Regions from separate parts of the Halomonas sp. DP5Y7-2 genome, predicted to be linked through region 1. Evidence: predicted binding sites of a transcription regulator. Region 1 holds the regulator's gene; each other region holds the start of a gene.
What was found. The regulator FNR, encoded in region 1, switches genes on or off when oxygen is low (the NO sensors DNR and NnrR bind a similar motif). The targets are predictions, from matches to a motif close to TTGATNTANATCAA.
Positions count from the first base shown of each region.

Region 2: ccoM (cytochrome c oxidase subunit CcoM) is a predicted target of FNR. The motif match lies at 2,844-2,857, and genes of this name have one in related genera.
Region 3: KUW18_RS12050 (OmpW/AlkL family protein) is a predicted target of FNR. The motif match lies at 3,861-3,874, and genes of this name have one in related genera.
Region 4: yegQ (tRNA 5-hydroxyuridine modification protein YegQ) is a predicted target of FNR. The motif match lies at 3,783-3,796, and genes of this name have one in related genera.

Region 1 covers NZ_JAHVHY010000004.1:260,705-266,700, reverse strand. Annotated here, with positions in the region: gene KUW18_RS07925 (heavy metal translocating P-type ATPase) at 1-576, shown strand, start outside; gene ccoS (cbb3-type cytochrome oxidase assembly protein CcoS) at 573-812, shown strand; gene KUW18_RS07915 (sulfite exporter TauE/SafE family protein) at 822-1,508, shown strand; gene fnr (fumarate/nitrate reduction transcriptional regulator Fnr) at 1,667-2,407, shown strand; gene ttcA (tRNA 2-thiocytidine(32) synthetase TtcA) at 2,686-3,609, opposite strand; gene KUW18_RS07900 (hypothetical protein) at 3,779-4,018, opposite strand; gene KUW18_RS07895 (3'-5' exonuclease) at 4,107-4,730, opposite strand; gene KUW18_RS07890 (DUF294 nucleotidyltransferase-like domain-containing protein) at 4,796-5,996, opposite strand, start outside.
Region 2 covers NZ_JAHVHY010000006.1:264,908-270,903, forward strand. Annotated here, with positions in the region: gene KUW18_RS13370 (AmpG family muropeptide MFS transporter) at 88-1,443, opposite strand; gene rfaH (transcription/translation regulatory transformer protein RfaH) at 1,650-2,192, shown strand; gene KUW18_RS13380 (peptidylprolyl isomerase) at 2,218-2,724, shown strand; gene ccoM (cytochrome c oxidase subunit CcoM) at 2,920-3,033, shown strand; gene KUW18_RS13385 (proline--tRNA ligase) at 3,261-4,982, opposite strand; gene KUW18_RS13390 (hypothetical protein) at 5,449-5,886, shown strand; gene KUW18_RS13395 (benzoate/H(+) symporter BenE family transporter) at 5,911-5,996, opposite strand, start outside.
Region 3 covers NZ_JAHVHY010000005.1:489,099-495,094, forward strand. Annotated here, with positions in the region: gene putA (bifunctional proline dehydrogenase/L-glutamate gamma-semialdehyde dehydrogenase PutA) at 1-457, shown strand, start outside; gene putP (sodium/proline symporter PutP) at 634-2,112, shown strand; gene KUW18_RS12040 (hypothetical protein) at 2,263-2,610, opposite strand; gene KUW18_RS12045 (OmpW/AlkL family protein) at 3,138-3,746, shown strand; gene KUW18_RS12050 (OmpW/AlkL family protein) at 3,949-4,590, shown strand; gene KUW18_RS12055 (gamma-glutamylcyclotransferase family protein) at 4,702-5,202, opposite strand; gene KUW18_RS12060 (YqcC family protein) at 5,368-5,712, opposite strand; gene KUW18_RS12065 (amino acid ABC transporter ATP-binding protein) at 5,776-5,996, opposite strand, start outside.
Region 4 covers NZ_JAHVHY010000011.1:79,745-85,740, reverse strand. Annotated here, with positions in the region: gene KUW18_RS19090 (AAA family ATPase) at 1-840, shown strand, start outside; gene KUW18_RS19085 (YkgJ family cysteine cluster protein) at 1,015-1,338, opposite strand; gene KUW18_RS19080 (6-carboxytetrahydropterin synthase) at 1,347-2,186, opposite strand; gene queE (7-carboxy-7-deazaguanine synthase) at 2,186-2,836, opposite strand; gene queC (7-cyano-7-deazaguanine synthase QueC) at 2,829-3,545, opposite strand; gene yegQ (tRNA 5-hydroxyuridine modification protein YegQ) at 3,999-5,351, shown strand; gene KUW18_RS19060 (SRPBCC family protein) at 5,560-5,970, shown strand; gene KUW18_RS19055 (GGDEF domain-containing protein) at 5,973-5,996, opposite strand, start outside.

The DNA of each region.
Region 1 (5,996 bases):
CACGACCAGCCCCGCACAGACGCCGCCATGACCCTTGCGGCTATCCGCGAAGCGGGTATCGAGATCGAGATCCTGTCCGGCGATCGCCCCGGCAACGTTCAGCCCCTGGCCGATCAGCTGGGGGTAGCGCAGTGGCACGGCAACGCCAGTCCCGAGGACAAGCTCACATTGGTCCGCAAGCGTCAGCAAGCGGGAGAGGTCGTTGCCATGGTGGGAGATGGCATCAACGATGTGCCCGTTCTGGCCGGGGCGGATCTCGCCATTGCCGTTGCTGGCGCCAGTGACCTGACACGCACTCGCGCCGACCTGATCTTGCTCGGCGAGCCGCTGGAGCGTATCGTCCAGGCTATCCATAGCGCACGCCAGACGCGCCGCATCATTCGCCAGAACCTCGCCTGGTCAGTGCTCTACAACGTCGTCGCGCTGCCCGCCGCCGCGTTGGGCTTCGTGCCTCCGTGGCTCGCCGCCATCGGCATGTCGATCAGCTCGCTGCTGGTCATAGGCAATGCCCTTCGCCTGAGACGCGCGGCGCCGCCATCACCCTCACGTCTTGCCGTAGCGGCGCATGCTCAATGAACATTCTCTATCTGTTGATACCGCTGTCGCTGATCCTGTTGAGTCTGGCGGTATGGGCGTTTTTCTGGGCGGTCCGCAACGATCAATTCGACGATCTGGAGGGTCCTGCCTATCGCATCCTGTTCGAGGACGAAGACCCGCCGACATCGAACCCATCCAGAAAGCCGGCAAAAGAGACACCGGTCGATGACACAACAGCCGACGAACATGATTCCACGCCACCCCCTGGATCCTGAGCAGAACGCATGAACCCAGTAGGTCTAGACCTGCCGCCCGCGATGGCGGCTTTTGTCTTCGGGCTGCTTGGCGGAGCACATTGCATCGGCATGTGCGGCGGTATAATGAGCGCCCTGACCTTTGCCATTCCCCCGAGCATGCGCCACCCTGTTCGTGTAGGAATTTTACTACTTGGCTACAACTCGGGACGTCTGTTCAGCTACTGCCTGGCAGGCGCTATGGTCGCAAGCCTAGGCTCTGTGGTGGCGCTGGCACCGGGCATGCGGGACCTGCTGCAGGTGGTTGCCAGCCTGATGCTGATCACGATGGCGCTTTACATTGCCAACCTGTGGAAAGGGCTACGCTGGCTGGAGGCATTGGGCCAGCGCCTGTGGAGGTACCTGGAGCCAGCAGGACGTCGCCTGTTGCCAGTGGTCAAGCTACCTCAGGCGGTTGCACTCGGGGCCATCTGGGGCTGGCTGCCCTGTGGCCTGGTGTATTCCATGCTGGCATGGAGCATGGCCATCGCAGACCCTGCCCGTGGAGCACTACTCATGCTCTGCTTTGGCCTGGGGACGCTACCGGCACTGGTGACAACAGGGATTGCTGCGCGTCAGCTGCAGAGTTTGCTGGCACACCCTGCCACACGATTTATGGCAGCGGGCATGATTGTCGGTTTAGCTGTGTGGAATATCCTACAAATTGTAGGAAATTGACGATTATCATATCGCCGCCAGATTATTGAGGCAAAAGAGGTATATGCTCCTTTGGCCTAATATCTGTGTGTAGAATAGCGACAATAGCATGCAGCAAGGGAAAGCCAGTTTCCTACATGCTTTGCTCATCATAAACCCCAGACCCACAGGAGCTGCGAATGAGTCCATCGGCCCAAGATCGACGGCGCCCCATGCTACACGAGACTCGTTGCGAGTCCTGCAGCTTGAGCTCCCTGTGCCTTCCGTTGTCGCTGGAGACCGCTGACCTCGAGCGCTTCGATTCCATTATCCGCCGTCATCCTCCGATCAAGAAGGGCACTCGCCTGGTCGAGCAGGGAGATCGCTTCACGAGCGTCTTCACGGTTCGCTCCGGTAGCCTCAAGCAGATCACCACCGAAGGTAGTGGCGAAGCGCAGCTGACCAACTTCTTCTTGCCCAGTGAACTGGTCGGCCTGGACGGCATCGACGACGGCAGATACCCCGGCAGCGTGGTGGCACTCGAGACCACGACCGTATGTGAGATTCCCTTCGATCGCCTTGACGCCCTGACCCAAACGCTGCCGGAACTACGCGCGCAACTGTTCCGCACCCTCAGCAAGGAGCTGCGCGAGGATCGCCGCATGATGCAGCTGCTGTCGCGCAAGACCGCTGACCAACGACTGGCCTGCTTCTTCCTCGGACTGTCGGACCGTTTCCGCCGCCGCGGCTACTCGCCGTTCAGCTTCCGCCTGTCCATGTCCCGGGCAGATATCGGCAACCACCTGGGACTAGCCGTCGAAACGGTCAGCCGCATTCTGGGGCGCTTTCAACAGCAGGACCTGGTGGCCGTCTCTGGACGGGAGGTCAATATCCTGGACCTCGCCTCACTGTCGAACCTGGCTGACACCGACGCCAGCTGATCCGCGGCGCTGACAGGGCCTGCGGCCGACAGCGACCGATAGACGTCGTGCCACGCCACGAGCCCAGCCCCCCTAGGTAGGGCGACGATATACCGACTCCATCAACAAAAGAGGCCGCATCCCAGGATGCGGCCTCTTGCTATCTTATCGGGACGAGCGTTCAGACATTGAAGAGGGCCACTGCGTGATGTAGCCCTAGCTCGCTTCGCGCTTCAGCAGTGCCTTTTCAGCAAGGCATGTTCAGCAGGGGCTCTTCAGCTGGGCTTGTTCAGGCGAGCTTAGTCGGCGTCAACGATATCAATACGCCGAGCCTGGCGATGCGCCTGCACGGCCTCCAGACCTTCAAAGTCGAACAGCTCCCGGTCCGCCAGCTGCGAGGGTGCCACGTTGGTCACGGCCTTGAACATGCTCTCCAGGCGCCCTGGGTGCTTGGCCTCCCACTCTGCCAGCATTTCCTTCACCACCTGGCGCTGCAGGTTGGGCTGCGAACCGCAGAGGTTGCAGGGAATGATCGGAAAGGCCATGGCATCGCTGTAGGCCTGGATGTCCGCCTCGCGGCAGTACGCCAGCGGCCGGATGACAATGTTCTTGCCATCATCGGACAGCAGCTTGGGCGGCATGGCCTTGAGACTTCCCCCGAAGAACATGTTGAGGAACAGCGTCTCGAGAATATCCTCGCGGTGGTGTCCCAGGGCAATCTTGGTCGCACCGATCTCTTCCGCAAAACCGTACAGCGACCCTCGGCGCAGTCGCGAGCACAGCGCGCAGGTGGTCTTGCCCTCGGGGGTCTTTTCCTTCACCACCGAGTAGGTGTCACGCTCGAGGATGTGGTAGTCCACGCCAATGCTGTCCAGGTAGTCCGGTAGCACGTGCTCGGGAAAGCCGGGCTGCTTTTGGTCGAGGTTGACCGCCACCAGGGAGAAGTTCACCGGCGCATTGCGCTGCAGGCTGCGGAGAATCTCGAGCATGGTGTAGCTGTCCTTGCCGCCGGACAGGCATACCATGACCTTGTCGCCTTCCTGAATCATGCCGTAATCGATGATGGCGTTGCCGGTCTGACGCCGCAGACGCTTCTGCAGCTTGTTGAACTCGCGCTTGGCCTTGGCCTGGGCGCGCTCGTCGTCAGCTGCCGGGGACGCGGCATCACGACGGTCGAGGACACGGGGATCAAACAGGGAGGCGGAAGCGGGCTGAGCAGACATGGGCAGGGCACATCACGGCTGAAAATGAAGACCCGCTAGTCTATCACTCACGTCCGCCACAGGCGAAGAAGTCAGCAACCACTCACCCCTGCGATTACGCTGGTTCACAACCGCATGTCCTGGGCCAAGGTGCTTTTGATTAGCCGCCCTGTGACAAGACGACCTGTGGCTAGACGACTTGTAGTGCCAGCAGATAGCGCGCCACCACACCAAGCAACAGCAGCAAGATGCCGAAGCGTTGCCAGGCGTGCTCACTCACCGTCAGCGTCAGACGCTTCTCCCAGAACTTGACCATCCCCCACAGGTCACGGGTGCGGCGATAGTACTGGCAGTAAGCCACCATCACAGCCAACAGGCCAAGCGATAGCAACGTCGGCTCAAGCAACATCATCAGACCATGAAGGCTCATGCAAAGATCTCCCCATTACGGTGACTGTTACGGCACCTGACACGCCGCTCGTCCCAGGTCACGCGTGGTGACAGCGGCGTGGATGGCATCATCGAGACGACTCGGCCAGCGCGTCGGCGTCCAGCCGCAAATGCATCAGTGCCGTAGTGACGGCATCACCCAATGCGGTATGCCGTCCCATGATCGGCACTCCCAGGCGCTCTGCCAATTGTTCGAAAGTCGGCTGCAGCTCAAGTTCGGGGTGGCTGCGCCGCATCCGCTTGCGGTACTGCTGCGCCACATCGATGGTGGCGTTAGGCAACGAGAAGCCAAACTCCGCCTTGAGATAGCGATCGAGCATGGCCAGGTCAAAGTCGATGCACCACCCCACCAGCGGACGGTTGCCGATGAATTCCAGCAGCGTCTCGAGGGCATCACGCACCGGCATCCCACCCTCAAGATCGACCCCACGCAGGCGGTGAATCTTGATGGAATCACCATCCAGGCTGGCCGGGGGCTCCAGCCGCAGATCAAGCGACTCGCTGGTCAACACGCGCCCATCGTGGATCCGCACTGCCGCAATCGACACCAGTTCGGCGCGACGCGTATCCAGGCCGGTGGTCTCGCAGTCGATGGACACCAACTCATCACCGGTGTAGGGATTGAAAAGCCAGGCAAAATCGCCATCGGCTTGACGACGGCGGTCGGCCGCACGTCTGATCGCTCGCAGCATGGGGTACTCTCCTAAACGAAACCACTGACGCCAGGTCAGTTTTCCCTGAGGCGATGCCTCGACGCTCATGCATACTCCAGGTGATAACGATGGGACAGACTGCCCTTGAACTCCTTCACTAGATGAAGTGCCTCCCGCAACAGGTCACGCTCCAGGGAGTTGAGGGACTGCACCACCACGTTGTCGCTGGCCAGGAGATCATCGCGCTGGCACCTGAGCTGGGCCTTGAGCCTCAGCTCACTGAATAGTGACAGCGCCTCACCGAGGTCTTCCGCCACCTCTGCATCGAGGCGACCGAGCCTAGCCAGAGCGGACAGGCGATCGTGGGTCGAGGTCTCGCGCAGACCAGCATCCAGCGCCATGGTGCGAACCCCATGAACGATCGGGAAGATGCCCCCTTTCTTGATGTCGATGCCGTGTGCGGGCTTCTTGAGCGAGCCGAACAGCGTCAATGGCGTAGAGAACCGCAGTACCGCGCGGGCCAGATGGGTCAGCAACAGCGCGTTGCCCCTGGTCTCCTCGATCAACACATCACGCAGGCGGTCCACCAACGCCATGTCACCTGCCACGCCAGCGACATCCACCAGAATCGCCAGGCTCATCAAGCTATTGCCATCCGGTTCCGCGACCCATCGCCGAATACGCCCGCGCCACTGCTCCAGCGTTCCTGTCCATTGGGGATTGGACACCATGATATTGCCTGGGCAGCGCGGATAGCCCAGGTCCATCAGCACCTCGGTAAAACGACGACTGTCCGCGGCCAGGTCCGGCCACTCGAGGTCGTCCGGGAGAATCAGCGCGTTGTCCTGATCCGTCTTGAGGATCTGTTCGCCCCTGCCCTCACTTCCCAGCACGACAAGACAGACCCGGTCGCGCTGAGGGGCGGGCATCGAAAACTGCCATGCCTTGCCAATAATGCGACCGTTAAGCGCTGACAGCATGCCCATGGCAAAGCGCATGCGAATTCCCTGCGCCATCAGTGCATCGATCAGCTCAGGCGTGCGCTGGCTGGCCTCGTTCAGTTCCGCCAGGCTGTCAGCCTGCTCCACCTGAAGACTGACCACATAGCTGCGACTGGAGAAATAGCTCAGCACATCGGTCAACTCGACCACGCCTTCCAGCGCGCCTTCGTGATAGACCACCACCCTGGCCACCTTGTGGCGGGTCATCTCGATCAGCGCTTCGAACAGGTACTGGTCCCTGGTGACGCTCACCAGTGCCAGGCCAGCGATACCTTCCAGGGCATCGCCCCCTCCCCGCTCCTGC
Region 2 (5,996 bases), on a different contig from region 1:
GTCAGTCGCACCTGCGCGTCTGACGTTCGCTACCGGTATCAGGCCTCGGCGCTGGAGGTCTCTTCCTTCACCTGGAGGCCTTTTCCTTCACTTGGAGGCCTCTTCCTTCACATAGTGCCGTTTGATCCACAGCGCCATCGCCACCGCCGGAAGGCCAAGAAGCGAGGCCAGCACGAAGAAGCTGGGGTAGCCCCAACCCTCCACGACCAGTCCGCCAAAGCCTGACAGAAACTTGCCAGGCAAGGTCATCAGTGACGAGAACAGCGCATATTGAGTGGCCGTGTAAGCGCGAGACGTCAGGCTTGAAAGAAACGCCACGAACACCACGCTGGCCAGACCGTTGCTAAGGTTGTCGCCCATGATGGTCAGCACCAGCAATTCTTTCTGAGCGCCGCTCATGGCGAGCCAGGTGAACATCAGGTTGGTGAGCACGGTGGCGGCAGCCCCTATCACCAGGATGCGTCCGATGCCGAAGCGCACGACCAGGACCCCGCCGAGCAGTCCCCCCAGTAGGCTCATGACCACGCCAAACACCTTGGTCACGGTGGCGATGGTGTCCAGACTGAAGCCCAGATCAACGTAGAGCGGATAGGCCATCGATGCCATCGCCAAGTCGCTGATGCGGTAGATGCCGATGAACACCAGCAGTCCCAGGGCACCTAGCCCAAAGCGCGAGAAGAAATCCAGGAAAGGACAGACCACCGAGCCGATCAGCCAGGCCCCGGTGCGCCGGAACCAGGCGGGTTGGCCTTGGCTGGCACGCAGGAAGCTCCTGACCCTGGGTTCTGCGCTGAGGCGCTGTGCCAGGGGCTTGCGGGGAGGCTCGGGGCGCAGCAGCACGGTGATCATGCCAATGGCGGTCAGTGCGGCCATGCACTGATAGGACAGCTGCCAGGAGCCCAGGTCGGCCAGGTACAAGGCTCCTGCGCCGGCCATGATCAGGCCACCGCGATAGCCAATGATGTAAGTCGAGGCCATAGCTGCCTGCACATCGTCTTCCGCTGACTCGATGCGAAAGGCGTCGATGGCGATGTCCTGGGTGGCGGAACCGAAGGCGACCATCAGGGCGAATAGCGCCACGTTGCCAAGTTGCTGTGCAGGATCAAGCGTTGATAGGCCCACCAGTCCGGCCATCATCAGCGTCTGGCCGGCCAGCATCCAGCTGCGTCGCTGGCCCAGCCAGCGTGTCAGCAGAGGCAACCGAAAGGCGTCGACCACAGGCGCCCAGAAGAACTTTATCGAATACAGCAGTCCTATCCATGAGAAGAAGCCGATGGCTGCCACCTCGACGCCAGAGGTGCGCAGCCAAGTCGTCAGGGTGGAAAACACCAGCAGGAACGGAAGGCCGGCAGAGAAGCCCAGAAACAGCATGGCCAGTACAGGCGGCCGCAGATAGACGCCAAGGGCCTCGATCCAGCGGCGCATGGCCGAAGGGGTGGGCATGTGAAAGCCTCCTTGCATGATGGTCGGCGATCCGAATGGTAAAATGCGCTCAGTATCCCGGCGCTGCTCGGCGAATTGTTGCAAAGCCGCAGGGACGATACCAGCGGCGCGCGACAAGCCGCGTCGGTGGCGAGCCGGAAACTGAGACCAAGACAGGCCCCCAGGTCATATCCTTGTCCGCCTGGTGGGTGCCCGGAAGGAGTTACATGAGTCACAGCATCAACGAGACGGTCACTGGTGGCGATTCCACGCCGCGCTGGTACGTAATCCAGTGCAAGGGTGGAGAGTCCTTTCGCGCCGCTCAGCATCTGGCCAATCAGGGCTACGAACTCTTCCATCCGGTGCTTGAAGTGCAGAAGAAGCGCCGCAACAAGCTGACCTGGGTCGAAGAGCCACTATTTCCTTACTACCTGTTTCTTCGCCTCGACCAGGTCGAAAGCAACTGGCGCCCCATTCGCTCGACCCGGGGGGTGTTGAAGATCGTCACCTTCGGCCTGTCGATGCCGGTACCGGTCAGCGACGAGCTGGTCGAGCTGTTGCGTCGGCACGGGCAAGAGAAGGACGAAGGTCCGGGGCAGCTGTATTTCCGCGCCGGCGAGAGCGTCGAAATCACCGACGGTCCGTTCAAGGACCTGAAGGCAGTGTTCGATAGCCACAAGGGAGAGGAGCGCGCCATCGTGCTGCTCAACATGCTGCATCGCCAACAGCGCCTTGAAATGCCTGTCGCCGCCTTGAAGCGTCAGGACTGAGACTTATCTCCGAAAGGAACGCATCATGAAGATTGCCCCTCAGAAAGTGGCCCAGCTCCATTATGTGCTCAGTAATAGCCACGGTGAGGTGCTCGACGACTCGCGTCAGCGAGGCGAGCCACTGGAATACCTTCACGGCCACGACAACCTGATGGCGGGGCTCGAGCGAGCGCTCGAAGCGACCGAGCCGGGTTCTCGTGTCGATGTCACCCTGGCCCCTGACGAAGCATACGGACGCAGGGATGAGTCTCTGGTCCGTGAGGTGGGGCGTCAGGCGTTCCCCGCGGCGGAATTGCGCCCTGGGATGTGTTTTCAGACCCCCGGCGATGCCGGTCCCCAGATCGTCACCGTGGTCGAGGTGAAGGACACCACGGTGGTGATCGACACCAATCACCCACTGGCGGGGCAGACCCTGCGCTATCAGGTCGAGGTGCTGGAGGTACGCGACGCGACCCGCGCGGAACTGGCGAAGGGGCACCCACTGCCCGCGGGTACCGAAGCCTCATCGGTGGAAGATCGCAAGGTGCTGTAGGCCGCTGGCTGACCACCGCTTGCGCTGTCCGCGACCGCCAGAAAAAGCCGCCCTTGGGCGGCTTTCGCGTGAATGGACGACGGCTGATATGGCGGCGGGCGAATGTCGCACAGGGACCCTTGACTCAGGTCAGCACAATTCATCAGGAGGGCGGCTAAGCTTGAACCATCAACACAGCAAGGGGAGGGCAGGGCCATGTATCTCGATGATGCAGTGATCTTCGGTCTGGGGGCTGTCGCCCTTTCTGTGGTCTTCATGGCGGGCTGGATCGCCTTTGTCATTCGCGACAGTCATCGTCGCAAGCGATAGGTTCCGCGTAGACAGGTTGGGTCTCATGTGCACAGAACCCAGCCATTGACCAGCGTCAGGGGAGGGGGAGTCATCCCCCTTTTTCAACCGGCCCTTCGGGGCCGGTTTTTTTTATCTGCAGGATTCACAGCACGGCATGAGCAGCCCTGCGGCTGTCGCGTCGCCGCCAGGTCAGACTTGTACCAACGGCCCGGACGCCTCAGCGCCCGGGACCGTTGAGGGCCCTGTTACAGGGCGATACGCTGCTTGAGGAAGTCGACGATGGCGTCGGCGGGCACCATGGTGGCGTCACTGTCGCGGCGCCCCTTGTACTCAAGCTCGCCCTTGTCCAGGCTACGGTCTCCCACGACCAGGCGATGGGGAAGGCCCATCAGCTCCTGGTCGGCAAAGCGCACGCCGGGACGCAGATCACGATCATCCAGCAGCACGTCGAAGCCTGCCGCGGTGAGCTCGTCATGCAGGCGATCGGCCGTTTCGCGCACGCGTTGGGACTTGTGTGCGTTCATCGGCACAATGGCCACATGGAAGGGGGCGATCGCATCGGGCCAGATGATGCCGTTGTCGTCGTGGTTCTGCTCGATGGCAGAAGCCACCACCCGGGTCACACCAATGCCGTAGCAGCCCATCCACGGGTGGATGGCACGACCTTCGTCACCGAGCACGGTGGCATTCATGGCTTCGCTGTACTTGCGGCCCAGCTGGAACACGTGACCGACCTCGATACCGCGCTTGATCGACAGTACCCCCTTGCCGTCCGGCGAGGGGTCGCCTTCGACCACATTGCGGATGTCGGCCACCTGGGGCAGCGCCACATCACGCTCCCAGTTGATGCCGAAGTAGTGCTTGCCGTCGACGTTGGCACCGGCGCCGAAGTCGCTCATCAGCGCGACGCTGCGGTCGATCACGATCGGCATGTCGAGTCCCACCGGTCCCAGTGAGCCAGGCCCTGCGCCAACTGCAGCACGGATCTCTTCTTCGCTTGCCATGGTCAGCGGAGTGGCCACCTGCTCCAGATGCTCGGCCTTGACCTCGTTGAGCTCGTGGTCGCCGCGCACCAGCAGCGCCACCAGACCGCCTTCGCTGCCCTTGACCATCAGTGTCTTGATGGTCTTTTCGATGGCAAGGCCATGCTGTTCCACCAGGGTGGCGATGGTCTTGGCGTTGGGGGTGTCGACCAGGCGCAGCTCCTCGCTGGGCGCTGCACGGCTGGCGTCACTGCCCAGCGGCGCCGGCAGCGCTTCAGCCTTCTCCATGTTGGCGGCGTAGCTGGACTCGGTGGAGAACACGATGTCGTCCTCGCCGGAGTCGGCCAGTACATGGAACTCGTGGGAGCCGGTGCCACCGATGGAGCCGTTATCGGCGATCACCGGACGGAAGTCGAGACCCAACCGCGTGAAGATGCGCACATAGGCGTCATACATCTTCTGGTAGGTATCCTTGAGGGACGCCTCGTCCTGATGGAAAGAGTAGGCGTCCTTCATGATGAACTCGCGCGAGCGCATGACCCCGAAGCGCGGACGAATCTCGTCACGGAACTTGGTCTGAATCTGGTAGAAGTTGGCGGGCAGCTGCTTGTAGCTGGCAATTTCCTTGCGCACCAGGTCGGTAATGACTTCTTCATGGGTCGGGCCGACACAGTAGTCGCGCTGATGCCGGTCCTTGAGGCGCAGCAGCTCAGGTCCATACTGCTCCCAGCGGCCAGACTCCTGCCACAGCTCGGCAGGCTGTACGGCGGGCATCAGCAGCTCCTGGGCGCCGGCGCGATCCATTTCCTCGCGCACGACCCGTTCCACCTTGCGCAGAGTGCGCAGGCCCAGTGGCAGCCAGGTGTACAGGCCAGAGGTCAGACGGCGGATCATGCCCGCACGCAGCATCAGCTGGTGGCTGACGACTTCGGCGTCGGCAGGCGTTTCCTTGAGGGTACTGATCAGCAGGTCGGTGGCGCGCATGGGTCCGCAGATTCCTTCACATCGAGTCGATAGATCGTAGAGCGTCGAGGGATACGGCAGAGTCTTCTATTGCCGGTGATCAGGCGCTGCCTGATATCGGTCGACGCTCGCAATGGAGAGTGTGGTGTGTTGACGATGTCACTCATCGAAAGTGTCGAGCATTGTACGGTGAAGCTGTCGCGGCGGCAAAACAGAGTCATGCAGTGATATAAATGGTGTCGACGTGCGCAAGGTCTGGCCGATGGCGGGGAGCGAACCGGCATCTACGTGCCGCAGCGGAGTCGACAGCGGGAGTGCTGCGCAGCGTTGGCCAGGTCAGCTAAGTGGTGCAGAAAAACGTGCTAGGATGCGTGCGAGTTTTCTCATGGAAGATGTCGCCAAGGCGGCGGGATGGCCTCCACGGCCGCCCCAGGCAGCGATATCGACCTTGTTACCATCGCGCTAGAAACTGCAAAGGAAGTTGTTCATGTTACGTCCACCCCGTCTGCTTACCGGCCTGGTCCTGGCCACTACCCTGACCTCACTCGCCGGCTGCGGCACCGTCTTTCATCCGGAGCGCAAGGGGCAGATCAGTGGACGTATCGACCCGGTGGTGGCCGTTGCCAACGGTGTGGGCCTGCTGTTCTTCATCGTGCCTGGCGTGATTGCCTACGCGGTAGATTTCTCCAACGGCACGATCTACCTGCCCGGTACCAGCACCACCTCGGTCGATGCATTGCCCATGGGCGAGGCCCGTGATCTGGCGAGCCTGGAGCAGCTGATCAGTGAACGCGCCGGCACCGCGGTGAGCCTGAGCAATGAGCTGGTGCGCGTCGAGCAAGTGGCGACCCTGGACGAGGCGCTAGCGATGGTGCGTATGGCCAGTGACGAGGCGTCTCATGGAGCAGCGCCCACCACCAGCTAGCTTGGTAACGCGCCTGGGTCCTTCTCAGGCGCGCCATGCCCCCAGGGCAACGATGACCAGTCCAGCGATCAATCCCCAGAAGGCTGATCCAATCCCAGCCAGGGTCAGGG
Region 3 (5,996 bases), on a different contig from region 1:
ACGCCTGATCAGTGAGACGCCGCTGAAGCCTGAGCACACCCGCAATGGGACCTTTATCGCCCCCGCCGCCTTCAACATCGACAGCATCGATGCCCTGGAGCGCGAGCAGTTCGGGCCGGTATTGCACGTAGTGCGCTGGAAGTCCAAGGACCTCGACAAGGTCATTGCCTCCATCAATGGCCGTGGCTACGGGCTGACCTTTGGTGTTCACAGCCGCAACGAATCCTTTGCCGCTGAAATAGCGCGGAAAATGCGAGTTGGTAACGTCTACATCAATCGCAATATCATTGGCGCAGTCGTAGGCGTTCAGCCCTTCGGCGGGCAAGGTCTGTCCGGCACAGGCCCCAAGGCCGGTGGGCCGCACTACCTGCTGCGCTTCGCGACCGAAAAGACGGTAACGAACAACACTGCAGCGCTGGGAGGCAATGCGTCGCTGCTGGCACTGGGAGACGAATGACCGGTCGGCCACGGCCGCTGGCATCGGTGGTCTTCTCCGTTACCCCGGGGAAGGCCACCACACCGCAGGGACGCGAACGACCACCGCGCCCACTGAAGGGGTCATCGGTCTTGCTATAAAGACGGTGACGAGAGAACGCCATTCACCCACGACAAAAACCACAAGGAACGCACCCCATGGTCGAAAATAACGCCACGATTGGCATTACGTTCGCGCTCTACCTGATACTGATGCTGGTCATCGGCATCATCGCCTACAAGCGCACCACCAACCTGTCAGACTACATTCTTGGCGGCCGCTCCCTGGGTCCCTGGACATCGGCCATCTCGGCGGGTGCCTCGGACATGTCGGGCTGGCTGTTGCTGGGTCTTCCCGGCGCCGCTTACGTCAGCGGACTGTCTGCATCCTGGATTGCCGTCGGCCTGCTGATCGGCACCTGGCTGAATTGGCTCATCGTCGCACGCCGCATGCGCATCTATACCTTCAAGGCCAGTGATGCGCTGACCCTGCCGGACTTCTTCGCCAAACGCTTCCGCGAGAAGGCGCCTCTGCTGCGGGTCATCTCGGCGGTGTTCATCCTGCTGTTCTTCCTGTTCTATACCAGTTCTGGTCTGGTGGCAGGCGGCAAGCTGTTCGAGACCGTGTTTGGTTTCGACTACACCATCGCGGTCACCGTCGGCACCCTCGCGATCATCTCCTACACCTTCTTTGGTGGCTTCCTGGCGGTATCCTGGACGGACCTTATTCAGGGCCTGATGATGGCCGCAGCGCTGCTGATCGTTCCGGTCATCGCCTTGACTGAGCTGGGCGGGCTCGGTGCCAGCGGCCAGCAGATCCTGGCAGAGAACCCCGACATGCTGAGCTGGTTCGTCGATGCTTCCACCGGCGAAACTCTCAGTGCCATCGGCATCATCAGCTCCTTGGCCTGGGGCCTTGGCTACTTCGGTCAGCCCCACATTCTGGCGCGCTTTGCCGCCATTCGCTCCGAAGCGGACATTCCCACCGCGCGCCGCATCGCGGTGACCTGGTCAGGACTGTGCCTGGTCTGCGCCATGGCCGTGGGCCTGCTGGGCCTGGTCTACATGACCCGTGACCTGGGTGACGGTGAGACCATCTTCATGGTGATGGTCAACGCCATCTTCCACCCTCTGGTCGCAGGCGTTCTGCTGGCAGCCATTCTGGCGGCGGTGATGTCCACCGCGGATTCGCAGCTGCTGGTGTCCTCCTCTGCCCTGACCGACGACTTCTACAAGGCGCTGTTCCGCCCCGATGCCAGCCAATCAGAGCTGGTCTGGGTGGGACGCCTGGCTGTCGTGGGTATCGCCATCGTCGCCTACCTGCTGGCCATGAACCCTGACTCCACCGTACTGGGTCTGGTGTCTTATGCCTGGGCAGGTTTCGGTGCCGCCTTCGGTCCTGCCCTGATCATGTCGCTGTACTGGCGCCGCATGAACCAGTGGGGCGCCCTGGCCGGCATTGTGGTCGGCGGCGTCACCGTCGTGGCCTGGGCTGAACTGTCAGGTGGCCTGTTTGATCTGTATGAAATCGTACCGGGCGTGATCTTTGCCTACATCGCCATCGTGGTGGTCAGTCTTGCCACTCAGGAGCCTAGCCGCGAGATCACCGAAGAGTTCGATACACTGGAAGATGCATAAGCGCTGAATGACAGCCGTCACGCAGAAGGCCGCCCAGATGGGCGGCCTTCTGCATATGGGACGGCCTTCTCATATGGGGCGGTATTTGGCCTGTCACTGGTCACTGCTCACAGGTCACTGCGCCTCGGCCGTTGCATCACTCGGATGCCCTTATATCACGCCAATGTAACGGGCCAACAACAAGGTGACGAAGGTCGCCAGGGCCAAGGGGTACCAGGGCACGGCGCTTGCTCTTCGCAGCCACATGAGCATGCGAGACGCGCCGACAGGGGGCGCTGTGACCAACGGGTAGCACAATGGCAGTGCCAAGCCGACGCCGACTACCCAAAGCCCTAGCCCCACCATCAACACACGAGCAGGCAGTGTCAGACCACTGATCAGCCAGGGCTCTAGCAGCAGCCACACCGCCAGCAAGGCAGAGGCGCCCAGCGCCAAGGCTGCCATCCCCCAGGGCACGTTGGAGACGCCCAGCCACCGGCTTCGGTTACGTCTGATCACAATGCCGCCCCCGCCATTGGTAGATGATTACCTCACAGTGAAGACGATTTCCGTCCGTTCAGCGAGGTTTCGCGTGGACCACCCGTTGCCATTGCCCAGCTGTCCCCTGCTCGCCTGAGGCGTCGTCCAGGGCAAGTGACCGCCCCGTGTTGGCTTTCTCACTGCCGTCCCCTAGCCTTCCAGTCCCTGGCCTTCTGGCTCCTGGCACCTGGCCTCTAGCCCCTGGCCCCTGGCCCCTGGCCTCTAGCGCTTGCCCCTCGGGCCGTCGCTCCTGCGCCGTAGACTCAGCTTTTGTCTCGTGGCACTCCGCTGTTTGGCCCGCCACACACCCCAAATGTGCAAAAAAGTTGTACAGATTTGATTCAGTGACACGGTGCCAGCTCGTTAGTTCCATAGTTTTTCGCTAGTTACCCCTATCGACTCGATTATTTATTTCTACAAGACATTTAGAAACACTGTTCGTAAACTGTGCCCTGTACAACATAGCTTCACCTTTCGAAGCCATAGGATCATCAAGGAGGTCCACCATGAAAATGACACGACTGATGGGAACCGCTGCTCTTCTCGCCACCACTGCTTTTGCTGCGCAGTCCGCCATGGCCTACCAGGCTGGTGACTTCTACGTGCGCGGTGGCTTTGAGAAGGCCGATCCCACTTCAGACAATGGTGACATCGCCGGTCAGGACATTGATGTCTCCGAAGAGAACGGATTTGCCTATGGCGCAGGTTACCTGTTCCACGACAAGTTCGGCGTCGAGCTGAACGGCTCCGAAGCCATGGAGCATGATATTGCTGTAGGCGGCGGCAACATTGGTAGCGTGGACCGCACCCCGGTCAACCTGATGCTCAACTACTACCCGCTGGGTGGCGTCGAAAACGCCCGTGTTCACCCCTACGTTGGCGTGGGCATGAACTACACCCACTTCTCGGACGAGAGCTTCAACGCCGAATTGGATAGCTCCTATGGCGCAGCCGCACAGGTTGGTCTTGACCTGAGCGTCACTGACAACCTGCTGGTGGGCACCTACGCACGCTACGCTGACGTCGACTCCGATATCGAAGTGAATGGCAGCGACGTCGGCGAAGCCGAAATCGATCCGATGACCATCGGTGCAGGCGTCACCTACCGCTTCTAACCAGAAGTAATTGAAAGACAGCGTCTGATTTCCATCGATCGCTGACACGACGGCGCCTGGCTTTCCAGGCGCCGTTTTCGTTGGCCAATCCATTGGCATGAACCGAAAGAGGTATTGAGGCAGGTCAATAACTGCATTCTCACTACAGCATAGACTGGCTTACATCGGGTCCGCCCATTCGCCAGTACGCAAGGAGAACTGCATGCGCCATCCCCTGGTCACTACCGCACTGATTGCCACCCTTGGCTCCGCTGCCCTCGTCAGCACACAAGCGCTTGCCGACTATGGCAAGGGCGACTTCTATACACGCGTCGGTGTGGCCAAGGTCAAGCCTGACTCCGACAACGGTTCCTTGATGGGCGGCACCATGGACACCGATGTCCATGACGACAACGGTTTTGCCTTCACCCTCGGCTACCGCTTCCACGACAAGTTTGGCGTCGAACTGCTGGCCGCCGAGCCCTTCGAACACGACGTGGACCTGAACGTGGGTGGCAACGATATTGGCGCGAGCGTCGAGCATCTGCCGCCGACTCTGACCGTGCAATACTATCCCTTCGGTGGCACCGCTTCCCGTGTCCAGCCCTATGCCGGCATCGGTGTCAACTACACCCACTTCTCTGATGAAGACATCGACCTTCAGGGTGCTGACCTGGACCTGGAAGAGTCTTGGGGCTGGGCTGGCCAGGCGGGCCTGGACCTGCTGATCGACGATCACTGGGCGGCCAACATGGCGGTGTGGTACCTGGATATCGACAGCGACGTCGATCTCAACGGCGAGGACATCGGCGAAATCGAGGTGGACCCCTACGTGATCATGGCCGGTATCAGCTACCGCTTCTGATCCAGAGCACGTCCGCATACATGCAGCGCCCGCTCCTGCCAGGCAGGCGCGGGCGCTGTGCTGTCGATGCCAGTGGCTGAGCCTGCGTGAGGCTCGAGCGAGGCAGCGGCTCTAGCGGGGATGGTGGCGAGAAAGTCCCAACCGCCCCAGGGTGGCATCATCGAGGTGCTCGACGGCCTCCACCGCTGCCAACGCCTGGTGGTAGCCCTCGCTCAGGAAGTCACGACCGGCCAGCAGGTGCTCGAGGTACTCGCGGGCGGGCTTGAGCCCCTCCCCCTGGCGCTCGGCGCTGGCGATATACACCCAGGCATCGATGACCCCCTCGGCGGTCTGCAGTGGCAAGCGCTGGCGCGTGTATTCATGGGGATAGCCTTCGAAGGGATCCATGGACGCGATCTGCTCAGGCACCATCAGCTCGAACAGAGCCCCTTCAACGCGCTTGCCAGCGGCGGGCACCACATTGGCGTGGGCGATCCCCGGTACTTTCGAAGCCTTGTTGAAACGCAGTGCGTATTCCTCAAGGGTCGCAGGCAGCACGCGTCGCGTTTCTCCGATACGGGCGTCGACCCGTGCAAGGTTCATGTTACTGCCGTAGGCAAAGTACCAGGGCACGTTACGCTCCTTATCATCTTCGCGTGAGTGTTCATGACAGCGTCGGCTGACCTACTGCACACTCTCTAGACCACTACCTAAAACACTATCTAGAACACTATCTAGAACAGTATCCGCATCACGGTGCGCACCGGCGATACGCGCTCTGCCGAGGCTGGTGCGGTCTCAGTTGTCGGTGATCAAACGGTCAATGTCTTCCACCACCTTGCGCAGCAACACGCGATCCTGAGCGCTGGCCCCTTCCTGAATCAGATAGGCATCTACCGCAGGAGCGACATCACAGCTGGCGGGCAGCGCTGCCTGTTGATCTACCAGCACCTCAAGGCGTGCAATGAACACAAAGCGCAGCCATTGGGGCAGTGACATGGTGTCGATACAAAACGGCTGCTGACTGTTGAATGCCGCCGGCTCAGGCTTGTCCATGCGCCACATGTTGGCGGCCTTCATGGTGGCCTGAAGCTCCCTCAGGGCTGCGGCAAGATCATCATGTACAGTGGGTTCGGTCGGCATGCAGCCTCCCTGTCGTTAAAAATGAATAAGGATGGGGCTCTGAAGCCAACGGACCGACCCGCCCTAGCCGGGCGAGAGTGCGTCATCCGCAGGCAGCACCTTGCGTAGAAAATCGCGGGTCCGCGGATCCTGGGGCGATGTAAACAGCACCGAGGGTGGCCCCTGCTCGATAATGCGCCCACCTTCCATGAACACCACACGATCGGCCACGTCCCTCGCGAATGCCATCTCGTGGGTCACCACCAGCATGGTCTGTCGCTCCCGGGCCAGCTGCTTCATCAGTG
Region 4 (5,996 bases), on a different contig from region 1:
TATGACCACCTCGAGGAACTGGATCCGCTCAATAACCCGATGATGATCGAGTGGCTGCCGTTCTCCGATCATCCTCAGGTGGCGGCGGCCTGCTTCCAGGGCTGGACGCTGTGCCTGCGGGGTGACTATCAGCGGGCTGAGCGACACGTGGAATCGGCGATCCGACTGGCGGAAGAGATTCATCACCCCGGTAGCCTGGCGATGGCACTGATGTACGCCGCCGCCTTGTACCGCCAGCTGGGCCATGTGCACGAGGCCGCCCATCGCGCGCAGCGCGCGTTCGAGTTGACCGGAAGCTCCGATCTGCACCTGTGGCAGGTGTCCTCGCGGGCGGTGGTTGGCTGGCAGCGTGCGCTGGCGGGCAGCCGTGACGGCCTGCAACAGCTTCAGGCCGCCCACGAGGAACTGGCCGAGATCACAGGGCGAGATCCCTGCCAGCGTCCCAACTTCTGGTATGTGGATGCCTGCCTGGCCATGGGTGAACTGGAACAGGCCGAGGACTATCTCGACCAGTGCCTGCTGCTGGCTAGAGAACGCGCGACCCTGTTCGTGCCGGAGCTGGCCATTCAGTTGGCGCGGGTCAGGCGCCAGATCGGCCGTGATCTCGACTCGGTGCGTACCTTGGCCGAGCTGGCGAGACAGCAGGCCAAGCGCGACGGCAACCTGCATCAGCAGCTCTGTGCGCTGGAACTCTGGTTGAGCCACGTCGACGGCAATGATGATGCCGCCCACGATGAGTTCCGTCAGCTGTTGGCCCAGGTCTCGCTGAGCGATGCCCCGGTGCTGATTCGCTGGCGCGCCTTGCTGGATCGGCGAGTATCGCAGACTAGCGGAGCCTGATCTGCCCATCACGAGCGTTAGTGTTCTGGAGGGCCGTGACGCTTTTTTCGAAACGTCTCAAGGGCCCCAGTAGCAGGGCCCAGTGGCCAAGACCCCGACAGGCTAACCTGTTGGGGTCTTGTCGTTATAGAGCAGGGCGTGAGTCGTCCTGTAGTGTGGCGGAGGGGGTGCTGCTCACGTCATCTGCTCCAGAGCCGTGATGCGATCAAGCGCTTCATCGCGATGGGTTCCGCAGAGGTCGGCATCGAAGTCGAAGCGTGCGCATACCGCTGGGCGTTCGGGCGAACCAAACAGCTTGCACAGGTGATCGTTGTCGAGCTGGACGCAGCGCACGCCGGCCGGTTTTCCCTCAGGCATGCCCGGTATCGGCGAGCTGATCGACGGGGCGATGCAACAGGCGCCACACCCCGGCCGACAGCCGAGGTGGCCAGATGCCTGGGCTTCTGTCGCTGGTGATGCCGCCGCGGCGACGGCAATCAGCTTGTCCGTGGACCTCATCGTCATGATCAGTGGGGGGCCTTGGCCGTGGCGGTGGCACCCTTGTCCACGCCCTCGTAGGCGCGCACCCAGGTATCAATACCCGTGTCCCGTGCAACGTGTTTGGCCAGCCACATGGCGATTCGTTCGACGGTGGTCGCGCCAGGCAGGCAGCGGCAGCGTTCCCGGGGCAGCCGCAGTTGGAAGCGCCCCTGGGGTGCCTGATAGGCGCTGACCAGGGCGTCACCTTCTACGCAGACCAAGTCATGCTCGTCCACCAGGTAGCTGTCATCCAGCCAGCGTGCATAGTGCTCCTCAAGTCCAGGCTGGCGACTGCCGCGCTGGATGATCTCGAGCCGCGAACGATGGCCGTGGGCAATGCGCTGACAGTTCCCGGCGTGGCGCCTGAGGCCGTGGCTATAGGTATAGGCCGCGCCGTCAATCGACTCGTCGCTCAGGCATAGCTCGATGTGCTCGACCCGCTCTGGCGGATGGCGCAGCAGTTGGCGCGACAGATGCTCGGCCATGGCAGCCTTGGTGATTCGTGGCCAGGGCAACAGGGTAAACGCCTGTCGCGGGCCGCGGACTTCCATGGGGTAGGGCGATGAGGTACGCACACACAGCCCCTCACGGCACTCACTGACCTCTACCCCGGGAGCTTGCGTAGGCACCAGCAGTGTATGGTCGGCACCGCCATCAAGGCGCGACTTGATCCATGGTTTGACCTCGCCGAAGTCGAACAGCATGCCATCCTCACCCAATTCACCGTCGAGGGTGGCATCCACTTGCCAGCTGGCCCCGATCAGACCACGGTCCGGGCACCACAGCGACACGTCGAGGTGCGTCAGTCGTCGTACAAAGAGTGCCATCAGTCGATTCCTGCGATCTTGTGGGTTTGCAGCGACAGCCGCCAGCGTGGATGAGCCATGCAGTGGGCGACGGTGGCTTGCAGTGGCGTGGCAGGCGCATCGCTGGCGACCAGCGAGGTGTCCATTGGCTGCAGCAGAAAGTGATCGAACTGCATCGCTTCAAAGGCCTCCGGCGGCGCCTCGGCCTGGGGAAAGACCAGCTTCAGCTCGTCACCATGGCGCTGCGCCAGCGGGGCGGCGCCCTTGGGACTGACGCACAGCCAGTCGATGCCCGCCGGGGCCGGAAGCGTGCCGTTGGTTTCGACGCCGATCTCGAAGCCCGCCCTGTGCATGGCCTCGATCAGCGGTGTGTCGAGCTGCAGCAAGGGCTCCCCTCCGGTAAACACCACGTAGGGAATGACTCGGGAATCGCTGTGGGGCCAGAGTGAGGCGAGGTGAGCGGTCAGCGCCTCTGCAGTGGAAAATTTCCCACCGTTCTGACCGTCCGTGCCAACGAAATCGGTATCGCAGAAGTGGCACTGTGCGCTCGCGCGGTCCTGCTCACGACCGGACCACAGGTTGCAGCCAGTAAAGCGACAGAACACGCTAGCCCGCCCGGCCTGTACGCCTTCGCCCTGCAAGGTATAGAAGGCTTCCTTGACGCTATACATCCTGCGTGGCTCCAACCGCCGGTTGGGCGTCTTCTGCTACAGCAGCATAGGCTAGTGGATCCGTGACGCCCTGGGCCGCGAAGGCGGCGAGGCGCTCACGGCAGCTGCCACAGCGGCCACAGGCCAGTGGGCGTCCCTCGTAGCAGGTCCAGGTGTGGCGGTAGTCCAGGCCCATGGCAAGCCCATCGGCGAGGATGTCGCTCTTGCTGGCATTGAGGTAGGGCGCATGTATGGCCACCGGGGAGAAGTTGGCGATGGCGGCCACGTCGTTCATCTTGTGCACGAATTCCGGGCGACAGTCGGGGTAGAGCACGTGATCACCACCATGAGCCCCGTAGTCCACGCGGCTGGCGCCAATATTCACCGCCTTGGCGATGGCCAGTGAAAGCAGCACCATATTGCGGTTCGGGACCACCGTGGCACTCAGGTTGTCCTCGGCGTAGTCCCCGTCGGGCATGGCGCGGGCCGCATTGGTCAAGGCGGAGTTGTCGATCAAGCCGTGGATGGCGGTGATGTCGACCACTTGATGGGGAATCTTCAATTCCTGGCACACCTGCCGCGCCACCTCGAGTTCACGGGCGTGACGCTGCCCGTAGTCGAAGGACAGGGCATGTACCTTGAGGCCCTCGCGAAGGGCGCGATGAAGAACGGTATAGGAATCCATGCCACCGGAGTAGATCACCACGGTGGTGGCGGGAGTAGGGCTCATGCTGAATATCTCGAGTCGGAGAATTTGGGGGAGGCGACTCGCTGTCGCCAGGGGCCGGGGTCCGGTCCGGCTAGATGCCATGGCAATGTCGCTGCCTGACTTGAGTGGCTTAAATGCTTAGGTGCATAGGCGGCTCAAGTGTCAGCGAGACACGCCGGCGCTGGAGCATTCTCTCGCCAGCGCTTGCCTGTGGCGCCGCATAGGGTACCGAAAGGTGGGGAACAAGGCCAGGCACCTTTGATGCCGATCATTTGCGCCTCGTCAATATCGCACGTTCCCTGGCATGGCATGCTGCCAGGCCCGCACTGCGGTGTCTGAGCTGTGATGTCTAAGCTGCGGCGTCTGAGCTGTGGTGTCTGAGCTTTAGAAGGAAGCAGGATGTCCAGCCAGGCCTGGCTAGACATACGCACCGCCGTGTTGCCTTGACCATCACCCCTGATGAGAATCGCCACCATGCATGCCCCTGAACTGCTGTCCCCGGCCGGCACCTATCGCCATATGCGTTTCGCCTTTGCCTACGGTGCGGATGCGGTCTACGCGGGCCAGCCCCGCTATTCGCTGCGGGTGCGCAACAACGACTTTGGCTTGGATAATCTGCTGCGTGGTATCGAACACGCCCGCAGCCGGGGCAAACGCTTTTACGTGGCGTCCAACATCGCCCCGCATAACGCCAAGCTGCGAACCTACCTCGATGACATGGCGCCGATTTTCGAGGCGTCACCCGACGCGCTGATCATGTCCGATCCAGGCCTGATCATGATGGTGCGGGAGCGCTGGCCCGAACAGCCCATCCACCTGTCGGTGCAGGCCAACGTGGTCAACCACGCGGCGGCCCGGTTCTGGCAGGCCCAGGGGATATCCCGGATCATCCTGTCACGGGAGCTGTCCCTCGAGGAAATCGCCGAGATTCGCGCCGAGTGTCCGAGTCTCGACATCGAGACCTTTGTTCACGGGGCGCTGTGCATCGCCTACTCAGGCCGCTGCCTGTTGTCCGGTTACTTCAATCGTCGAGACCCCAACCAGGGGACCTGCACCAACGCCTGCCGCTGGCAGTACCAGACACACGCGGCCACCACGGATGACTGTGGCGACCTGGTGCCGACCAGCGCTCAACCGTCGGTGTTGATCGAGGACCCGCAGCGCTCGGGGGAGCTGATGCCGGTCCATGAGGACGAGCACGGCAGCTACATCATGAATTCCAAGGACTTGAGAGCGGTCCAGCACGTGGCAAGGCTAGTCGAGATGGGCGTCAGCTCGCTGAAGATCGAAGGGCGCACCAAGTCTCCCTACTACGTTGCCCGCACCGCCCAGGTCTATCGTCGTGCCATCGACGATGCCGTGGCGGGACGGCCGTTCGACAGGCGACTGATGGATGAGCTCGAGAACCTCGCCAATCGCGGCTATACAGAAGGCTTCTACCGCCGTCACGTGCACGACGAGTACCAGAACTACGAGCGTGGGCACTCGATTGGCGTGCACCAGCAGTTTGTGGGAGAGGTGCTGGGCATGGAGCGTGAAGGGTGGCTCGAGGTGGCCGTCAAGAACCGCTTCGAAGTCGGGGATGGGGTGGAGTTGATGCTGCCGACCGGCAATCGGCGCTTTACCCTCAAGGCCATGATGTCGTCCAGCGGTCGTCCCCTGGAGGTGGCGCCTGGCGACGGGCACCGCGTGCGCCTGGCGTTGGAGGGCGAGTCATTGAGCGCTGCGGCGCGCAGCCAGGAGGCTCTTGGCTTTGGGCTGCTGATGAGGGCTCTTCCCGCTGCTCGCCAGGGCGCCGTACCTTTACAGGAAGACGTACAACCCTGATGCTGGGGCTTGTACGAAAAGTGCCTGCGCTTGGTGATACGGCGTTAAAAATCAACTTAAAATGCTAATTTACACCTCGTAAACTGCGCTTTCTCACCGTTTTTTGCCTTGTCTAACCTTCGCACGTCGACTTTTCGGACAAAGCCTCGGGCTCAAGTGGCGCCACGGGTTGAGCGGGCGCCGGGACTTTCTGGCTCAGGATGCTGCCATGGCCACCATTGAACATAGCGCTGTTCTCGCCGCGCCACCGGAGCGGGTGTTCGCCCTGCTCGAGAACGTCGAGGACTTCGCCGACTACTCCGACCTGATCACCTCGATCGAAGCCTTGGGAGATGATCGTTACCGCTGGCACGTTCACGCGGTGGCGATGGACTGGACCTTCGATGTGCAGGTGACCGAGAAGTCGGCACCGTACCGGCTGGCGTGGCAATCGGTCGATGGGGTCAGCAATGAAGGGCGCTATGACCTTGAGCGCGTGGAAGAGGGCACCCGGGTCAGCCTGACCATCGACTATCGGATACGCAATCGCCTTCTCGAGAAGGCGGTCAACCGAGCCGCCAAGCCGCTGGTCAGCAAGGTCAGCGCCCAGATCCTCGAGCGTGTCGAGGCTCGCCTGTGACGTCAGATCTGTTCCTCGACCCCCTG